2 linked regions of the Pleomorphomonas sp. PLEO genome follow. The protein of the gene in region 1 binds, or shares a complex with, the protein of each later gene. Links are inferred from orthologs where the notes say so. Each region holds a gene or a part of one and is shown on either strand. Other genes may lie near its edges.

Evidence for each region. Proteins that work in one complex are often made in the same cells at the same time.
Region 2: the proteins of rpsG (region 1) and tig are in contact, whole or in part, in a crystal structure (PDB 3GTY), measured with the Thermotoga maritima proteins. The link is inferred for Pleomorphomonas sp. PLEO from one-to-one orthologs. Residues at the interface, in WP_004081843.1 of Thermotoga maritima: Lys34, Lys52, Lys55, Glu59, Arg62, Gln63, Glu66, Asn67, Lys69, Val71, Arg95, Ala109, Lys110, Lys111, Gly112, Arg113, Pro114, Glu117, Glu121, Ile124, Ala125, Tyr127, Asn128, Asn129, Thr130, Gly131, Lys135, Asp139, Arg142, Met143; in WP_004081061.1 of Thermotoga maritima: Glu122, Val124, Val129, Leu130, Tyr133, Glu188, Gly259, Ile262, Tyr263, Glu266, Ser270, Glu273, Gln274, Glu277, Arg308, Gln311, Ile312, Ser315, Tyr316, Glu325, Arg329, Arg336, Leu363, Phe366, Trp367, Arg373, Leu377, Arg381, Leu384, Glu387.

What each region holds. Positions count from the first base shown.
Region 1 is NZ_CP166625.1:4,089,017-4,094,811, forward strand. What follows is about bases 3,067-5,761. They hold rpsG (30S ribosomal protein S7), read right to left. Parts: upstream 4,802-5,761; coding sequence 4,331-4,801; downstream 3,067-4,330. Other genes in these bases: fusA (elongation factor G), read right to left, coding at 3,067-4,309; rpsL (30S ribosomal protein S12), read right to left, coding at 4,870-5,241. Outside these bases: rplC (50S ribosomal protein L3), read right to left, coding at 1-588; rpsJ (30S ribosomal protein S10), read right to left, coding at 618-926; tuf (elongation factor Tu), read right to left, coding at 992-2,182; more of fusA, read right to left, coding at 2,234-3,066.
Region 2 is NZ_CP166625.1:3,156,463-3,159,460, reverse strand. It holds tig (trigger factor), read right to left. Parts: upstream 2,176-2,998; coding sequence 826-2,175; downstream 1-825. Other genes in the region: AB6N07_RS14605 (DUF4405 domain-containing protein), read right to left, coding at 2,568-2,998; AB6N07_RS14620 (ATP-dependent Clp protease proteolytic subunit), read right to left, coding at 1-484. UniProt on the Bacillus subtilis protein: Involved in protein export. Acts as a chaperone by maintaining the newly synthesized protein in an open conformation. Functions as a peptidyl-prolyl cis-trans isomerase.

The sequences.
Region 1 (5,795 bases):
GCCAGGAACCGCGCCTTCGACCAGGATCAAACCGCGATCGGCGTCGGTGCGCACGATCTTCAGGTTCAACGTGGTCACGCGCTCATCGCCCATGTGGCCAGGCATCTTCTTGTTCTTGAAGACCTTGCCCGGATCCTGACGCTGACCGGTCGAACCCAGCGAGCGGTGCGAGACCGAGTTACCGTGGGTGGCGCGACCGCCGTGGAAGTTCCAGCGCTTCATGGCGCCGGCGAAACCCTTACCAATCGAGGTACCGGTAACGTCGACGAACTGCCCAGCAACGAAGTGATCGGCCGTTAGTTCGGCACCCACCTCGATGAGGTTCTCGGGAGAAACCCGGAACTCGGCAACTTCACGCTTCGGCTCGACCTGCGCCACGGCAAAGTGGCCGCGCATCGCCTTCGAGACATTCTTAACCTTGACAGTACCGGCTCCCAACTGGATCGCGGTATAGCCATTCTTTTCTTCGGTACGGTGAGCAACTACCTGGCAGTTCTCAAGCTTGAGAACCGTCACGGGAACATGCTCGCCTGCGTCGTTGTAGACGCGGGTCATGCCGACCTTCTGTGCAATGACACCTGAGCGCATAGCGTTCTCTCTCAACCCGGCTCTTGTTCTCAGAGCTTGATCTCGACGTCCACGCCGGCCGCGAGGTCGAGCTTCATCAGCGCGTCCACGGTCTGCGGGGTCGGATCGATGATGTCCAGGAGGCGCTTGTGGGTGCGCATCTCGAACTGTTCGCGGCTCTTCTTATCGATATGGGGCGAGCGGTTGACCGTGAACTTCTCGATACGAGTCGGAAGCGGAACCGGGCCCCGGACCTGTGCGCCCGTGCGCTTGGCCGTGTTGACGATCTCGCGCGTCGAAGCATCGAGGATACGATGATCGAACGCTTTGAGACGGATACGGATATTCTGACCGTTCATTTCTTTACCTCTAGAGGGGACGTGGGCGGAGCGAACTCCGCCCCGTATCACCTCGAAACGATCAATTACTCGACGATGGAAGCGACGACGCCTGCGCCGACGGTACGACCGCCTTCACGAATGGCGAAGCGGAGCTTCTCTTCCATGGCGATCGGAACGATCAGCTGGACGTTCATCGTCACGTTGTCGCCCGGCATCACCATCTCGACACCTTCGTCCAACGTCACCACGCCCGTCACGTCGGTCGTGCGGAAGTAGAACTGCGGGCGATAGTTGGTGAAGAACGGCGTGTGACGGCCACCCTCTTCCTTGGTCAGGATGTAGGCTTCCGCCTTGAACTTGGTGTGCGGGTTCACAGAAGCCGGCTTGCACAGGATCTGACCGCGCTCGACGTCTTCACGCTTGGTGCCGCGCAGCAAAGCGCCGATGTTGTCGCCAGCCTGGCCCTGATCGAGCAGCTTGCGGAACATTTCAACGCCGGTCACCGTCGTCTTGGTGGTCGGACGGATGCCGACGATCTCGACTTCCTCGCCAACCTTGACGATGCCGCGCTCGACACGACCGGTCACCACGGTGCCACGGCCGGAGATCGAGAACACGTCTTCGATCGGCATCAGGAACGGCTGGTCGATCGGACGGTCCGGCTGCGGAATGTAGGCATCGACCTGGGTCATCAGCTCGAGGATCGAGTCATGACCGAGGACCGGATCGCCGCCCTCGAGGGCAACCAGCGCCGAACCCTTGACGATCGGAATGTCGTCGCCGGGGAAGTCGTAGGACGAAAGAAGCTCGCGCACTTCCATCTCCACCAGCTCAAGCAGCTCGGGATCGTCGACCATGTCGCACTTGTTCAAGTAGACGACGATCGCCGGAACGCCGACCTGACGGGCCAGCAGGATGTGCTCGCGGGTCTGGGGCATCGGGCCGTCGGCGGCCGAAACCACCAGGATCGCGCCGTCCATCTGAGCCGCGCCGGTGATCATGTTCTTCACATAGTCGGCGTGGCCTGGGCAATCCACGTGCGCATAGTGACGGTTCTTCGTCTCGTACTCGACGTGAGCCGTGTTGATCGTGATGCCACGCGCCTTCTCTTCAGGAGCCGCGTCGATCTGATCATAGGCCTTGAACGTCGCGCCGCCCGTCTCGGCAAGAACCTTCGTGATCGCCGCGGTCAGCGACGTCTTGCCGTGGTCAACGTGACCGATCGTGCCGATGTTGCAGTGCGGCTTCGTCCGCGAAAACTTTTCCTTGGCCATCGGATATCTTCCTTTGTCTCGTGTAAGCGGGTGAGGTCAACGGTCCGGAACTCAGGCGTACTTGGCCTGGACTTCCTGAGCGACCGCAGCCGGGACCTGCTCGTAGTGGTCGAACTGCATGGTGTAGCTGGCGCGTCCCTGGCTCATCGAACGGAGCTGGTTCACGTAACCGAACATGTTGGCGAGCGGAACGAAGGCCGTGATGACATTGGCGTTGCCGCGCATGTCCTGGCCCTGGATCTGGCCGCGACGGGAGTTGACGTCGCCGATGACGGAACCGACGTACTCTTCCGGCGACACGATCTCGACCTTCATGATCGGCTCCAGCAGAGCCGGCGAAGCCTTTTCCATCGCTTCACGCAGAGCGGCGCGGGAGGCGATTTCGAAGGCGATGGCCGAAGAGTCAACCTCGTGATAGCCACCGTCGATCAGCGTCACCTTGACGTCGACCACCGGGAAGCCGGCGATCGGACCAGAGGTCATCACCGAGTTCAAGCCCTTCTCGACGCCGGGGATGTATTCCTTGGGAACCACACCGCCGATGATCTTGTTCTCGAATACGAAGCCTGTACCGACTTCGCCCGGTTCGACGACAAAACTCACCTTGGCAAACTGACCAGTACCACCGGTCTGCTTCTTGTGGGTGTAGTCGATCTCGGTCTTCTTGCGGATGGTCTCGCGATAGGCAACCTGCGGGGCGCCGACGTTCACCTTGATGTTGTGCGGAGCACGACGGAGAATGTCGATCTTGATGTCGAGGTGAAGCTCGCCCATGCCCTTGATGATCGTCTGGCCCGACTCCTGATCAGTGGAGACGCGGAAGGACGGATCCTCGGAAGCCAGCTTCTGGAGAGCCATGGAAAGCTTCTCCTGCTCGCTCTTGGTAGCAGCCTCGACGGCCATCTCGATGACCGGCTCGGGGAATTCCATCTTCTCAAGGATGACGGGCTTCAACGGGTCACAGAGCGTGTCGCCGGTGCGGGTGTCCTTGAGGCCAACGAAGGCGACGATGTCGCCAGCACGGGCTTCCTCGACGTCCTCACGGGTGTCGGCATGCATCTGAACCATGCGACCGACGCGCTCACGCTTCTCGCGGGTCGAGTTCAGGACGGTCGAACCCTTTTGCAGCACGCCTGAATAGACGCGAGCGAAGGTCAGCACGCCATAGGGATCTTCGATGATCTTGAAGGCGAGCATGGCGAGCGGCTCGTCATCGGACGAGAGACGAACGATCTCTTCTTCCGTCTTCGGATCGATACCCTTGGTCGGCGGCACATCAACCGGCGACGGCAGGTAGTCGACGACAGCGTCGAGCAGCGTCTGCACGCCCTTGTTCTTGAAGGCCGAGCCAGCAAGAACCGGGAACCAGGCGGAAATCAGAACCGCCTTGCGGATCAGCCGCTTAAGGGTCGCCTCATCGGGCTCGTTGCCCTCGAGGTAGGCCTCCATGGCGGTGTCATCCAACTCGACGGCGGCTTCGATCAGTTCGGCGCGCGATTCCTTGGCGCGCTCGAGCATGTCGGCCGGGATTTCTTCGTCGTGGAACTTAGCGCCGAGCTGCTCGTCTTCCCACACGACCGCCTTCATGCGGATGAGGTCGACGATGCCCTTGAAGTTCGACTCCGAACCGATCGGCAGCTGCAGAGCAATCGGACGCGCACCGAGGCGGGTCTTGATGTCGCTCAGGCACTGGTCAAAGTTGGCGCCGGTCTTGTCCATCTTGTTACAGAAGACAATGCGCGGCACGTTGTACTTGTCGCCCTGGCGCCACACAGTCTCGGTCTGCGGCTCGACGCCCTGGTTGGAGTCCAGCACGCAGACAGCACCGTCGAGCACACGCAGCGAACGCTCGACTTCAATGGTGAAGTCGACGTGGCCTGGGGTGTCGATGATGTTGAGGCGCTTGCCGTTCCAGAAGGTGGTGGTGGCAGCCGACGTGATGGTGATGCCGCGCTCTTGCTCCTGCTCCATGTAATCCATGGTGGCAGCGCCGTCGTGCACTTCGCCGATCTTGTGGGACTTGCCCGAGTAGTAAAGGACGCGTTCCGTCGTCGTCGTCTTGCCCGCATCGATGTGGGCCATGATGCCGAAGTTGCGGTAGTCCTCGAGCTTATGCGTACGAGCCATGTTCGTCTCCGCCTGTCCGGCTTACCAGCGATAATGCGAGAAGGCGCGGTTGGCTTCAGCCATCCGGTGCGTATCTTCGCGCTTCTTGACGGCGGTACCGCGGTTGTTGGCGGCGTCCATCAGCTCACCCGACAGGCGATCGACCATCGTCTTCTCGTTGCGGCCGCGGGCAGCCGTGATCAGCCAGCGAATGGCGAGAGCCTGACGGCGCTCGGTGCGGACCTCGACGGGAACCTGATAGGTGGCACCACCGACGCGGCGCGACCGAACTTCGATCTGCGGCATCACGTTGTGAAGCGCCTGATGGAAGGTCTGGACCGGGCTCTGGCGGGTGCGGGTTTCGATGCTATCGAAGGCGCCATAGACGATCGCTTCAGCAACGGACTTCTTGCCGTCCTGCATGATCGAATTCATGAACTTGGAAACGACGATATCACCGAACTTCGGATCGGGATTGATCTCGCGCTTCTCTGCACTGTGACGACGGGACATACTTCGTCTCCGGGTATAGCAAAATAAGACCGACCGGATCCGGCTTCACGCGCAGATCCGGCCAGGGATCACTTCGGACGCTTAGCGCCGTACTTGGAGCGGCGCTGCTTGCGATTCTTGACGCCCTGCGTGTCGAGCACGCCGCGCAGAATGTGATAGCGCACGCCGGGAAGATCCTTGACGCGGCCGCCACGGATCATGACGACGGAGTGCTCCTGAAGGTTATGACCTTCACCAGGAATGTAACCGATGACCTCGTAGCCGTTGGTCAGACGAACCTTGGCGACCTTACGCAGAGCCGAGTTCGGCTTCTTCGGGGTCGTTGTATAGACGCGTGTGCAGACACCGCGCTTCTGAGGGCAGGCCTCAAGATGGCGGGCCTTCTCGCGGTAAACCGGCGCCACGCGCGGGTTACGGATCAACTGATTGATCGTCGGCATCCTTCACCTTCAATCCAAACGTCCGGAGCTTAAAACCGGAACTACACTTCCTTCAGAACCAACCGTCGCCAAAACCAAGGCAACAGGTCAGCTCCCTGACCAAATTCGCAACTCTCCGCTCACCGCCCGCACAAAACGAAGCGCGCCGATAACGTGAAATCTCACGTCCGGCGCGGCGGAAAGCAGAGGAACAATGCCAAACGGCACCGTTCGTGCGTACAACAGCTTTCACCACCAGTGGAGCGAGTAGCGTTTAACGGCGCTTGATCAAAGGTTTAAGGACCAGTGATCGATCAGCCGTTACAGACCAACTCTTCAAGTGGCGCGGACACTACTCAAACAATCCCCAACCGTCAAGTCGGCCACGCAAAAAAGGCGGAAACCTCGGCCTTCTGCGGACACCGCGGAGGAATGCGCGCATGAAGCGGAAATTCCATGACAGTTCGGCGCAACAAATGCAATCCACCCTGCCCTTTTGGACCGTATGACGAGGCGGATCAACGACTCCTCCTCCCGAATCCTACCGGCGTCGAGGCTCTATTTGGCAAGCGAAT
Region 2 (2,998 bases), 940 kb from region 1 along the record:
TCTGGTTGAGGCGATGCTTCAGCTTCAGGATTTCCTGGGCGTGCAACATGATATCCGCCGCCTGGCCCCGGAAGCCACCCGACGGCTGGTGAACCATGATACGCGCGTTGGGCAACGAGAAGCGCATGCCGGGCTCGCCAGCGCAAAGAAGCAGCGATCCCATTGAAGCGGCCTGCCCGATGCAAAGCGTCGCCACCTTCGGACGGATGAACTGCATGGTGTCATAGATGGCGAGGCCCGCCGTCACGTAGCCACCGGGAGAATTGATATAGAGGGAGATCTCCTTGTTGGGATTCTCCGACTCAAGGAACAGAAGCTGGGCACTGACAAGTGTCGCAACACCGTCATCAATCCCGCCGGTAATGAAGATGATCCGCTCCTTGAGGAGGCGCGAAAAAATGTCATAGGCGCGCTCGCCACGGTTCGTCTGCTCGACGACCATCGGGACCAACGTGCTCATGGTGAAATCGACAGGATCCTTCATACGTTCCCTCGGCGTTCGACGAACGAACCGCCCTTCCATGGCCTCTTGAGGCTTGGTGGATCAGCGGTGACGTCGCCCTCAAATCACTCTTGCCGTGATCGTTACATCCCAACCCGGCACTTGGCTACACCAAAGCCTCTGAATTTTCGCTGCATGGTGTACGGCCCCTCCATGCCTCATATAGGCTTTGGGGAACCTTCCATGAAAGCCACGTATGCATCGCCGGCAAACTCTGCAAGCGGCAGGAACCACACGCAGAGCTGCCCGACACAAAACGCAACGGGCCGGGGCGTCACCGCCCCGGCCGCGGAATTTCGTCATAGGAGAAGCGGAGAAGCCGATCAGACGGCTTCTTCCTCGTCGTCCTTGAACAGCTCTTCCTTGGTGACCGTCTTGTCGGTGACCTTGATGAGACCGAGAAGAACGTCGACCACCTTCTCTTCGAACACCGGCGCCTGCAGCGAGGCAAGCGCGTTGGCATCGCGGCGGTAGAAGTCAAACACGGCCTTCTCCTGACCGGGGAACTGGCGAGCCCGCTCGATCAGAGCGCGCTGCAGTTCCTGCTCGTTGACCTGCACCTTCTCGCGCTCGCCGAACTTCGACAGCACAAGACCGAGACGGACGCGACGCTCGGCGATCTTGCGATAGTCGGCGCGGGCCTTCTCCTCGGTGGTCTCTTCGTCCTCGTAGGTCTTACCAGCGGACTTCATTTCCGCCTCGACCTGATTCCAGATGGCGTTGAATTCCTGCTCCACCAGCGTTGCCGGCAGCTCGAAGGAATACTGGCCATCAAGGGCGTCGAGCAGCTGGCGCTTCACCTTCTGGCGGGTCTGGCCGCCGTTCTGCGACTCGATCTGCTGCTTGACGATGTCCTTCAGCGCATCGAGATTGTCCATGCCGAGCGTCTTGGCCCAGTCGTCGTCGAGCGCCAGCTCGCCAGGGGCGGCCACTTCGAACACCTCGATATCGAAGGTGGCGGGCTTACCGGCCAGATGCTTGGCCTGATAGTCCTCGGGGAAGGTCACTTCAATGACCTTCTTGTCGCCGACCTTGGCGCCGATCAACTGCTCCTCGAAGCCGGGGATGAAGCGCCCCTGGCCAAGGAAGATGGCGGCGCGGTCGTCGGCGCCACCGTCGAAGGGCTCGCCATCGATCTTGCCGAGATAGGAAATGGTCAGGCGGTCGCCATTCTCGGCGGCAACACCCTCCTCGCGGGCGACGTAGGAACGGGCACCCTCGGCGATCTGGGTCAGGCGCTCGTCGACTTCCGAATCAGCTACCTCGACAACCGGACGCTCGATGGCAATGCCGTCGAGCGACGCCAGTTCGAACTCGGGCACGATCTCGTAGGAGAGATCGTAGGCAAGATCGAGGTCACCCGACAGGATCTTCTCGGCATCTTCGTCGGAGAGCTTGATCTGCGGCTGCATAGCAGCCTTCTCGGAGCGCTCCTCGAGGGCCTTGTTCGACGTCTCGCCGATCACGGTGTTGACGATCTCGGCCATGGCCGACTTGCCATAGAGCTTCTTGAGGTGAGCCTTGGGAACCTTGCCGGGGCGGAAGCCGCGAATCTGGGCGCGCCCCTTCATGTCCTCGAGATAGGCATCGAGCTTTTCGGCGAGTTCTGAGGCCGTGATGACGATCTTGAGCTCGCGCTTCAGGCCTTCGGTCGAGGTTTCAGTCACCTGCATGGATGTGTTCTTTCGTCTCTGATCCCGAGAACGCCTCACAGACCGTTCCGGAGGTTTTCCCTGCCGACCCGGCCCGAAGAAGCGGTTCAATTCTGTCTTCACCACCGGCGGGACGCCTTGGAGACGTACCTGACACCGACCGCATCACCCTCGATCACGGTGGGCCGATCTGGTGCGGGCGAAGGGACTTGAACCCCCACGGCTTGCGCCACTGGAACCTAAATCCAGCGTGTCTACCAATTCCACCACGCCCGCGATCTAAACCACACCGATCATCGCCTCCGATGCTCGAAGCGGGGTCTCCATAGCAAACTTCCCCGCAGGCACAAAGCAAAAAGGGGAGGATTCGTGATGAACCTCCCCTTTGGTCGAGTTTGCCGGCTTTGCCGGGCTCACGGCGCGGGCTGGCCGACGGGGGAAGCGGAGGTCAAGGCCGCGCCCAACAGATCGAAGCTATCGCGTCCGGATGCCTTGGCGAGACTGGCCACCGTGTCTTCCGCCGACGTCACGTCGACACCGATCGTCTTGAGCCGCGCCGTTACCGTCGCCTCGTCGGTACGGGCAAGCGCGGCCAGCGCCGTCATCGAGGCGTTGTTGAGGGCGCCAAAGGCGGCCATGCGCGGATTGCCGCCTGCCGAGGCTCCCGCGCCCTCATAAGCGAAGGCACCGGCGGCGACGAGGCAGACGACGGTCGAGACCCACATGGCCGAGCGGCGGAAATAACTTAAGAGCGTCCGCCAATTGCGCCAGACATGCAGCCCGAAGGGCACGATCAGGAACATCGACAGGATCTCATGCATCTCGCGAAAATACTGGTTACCGA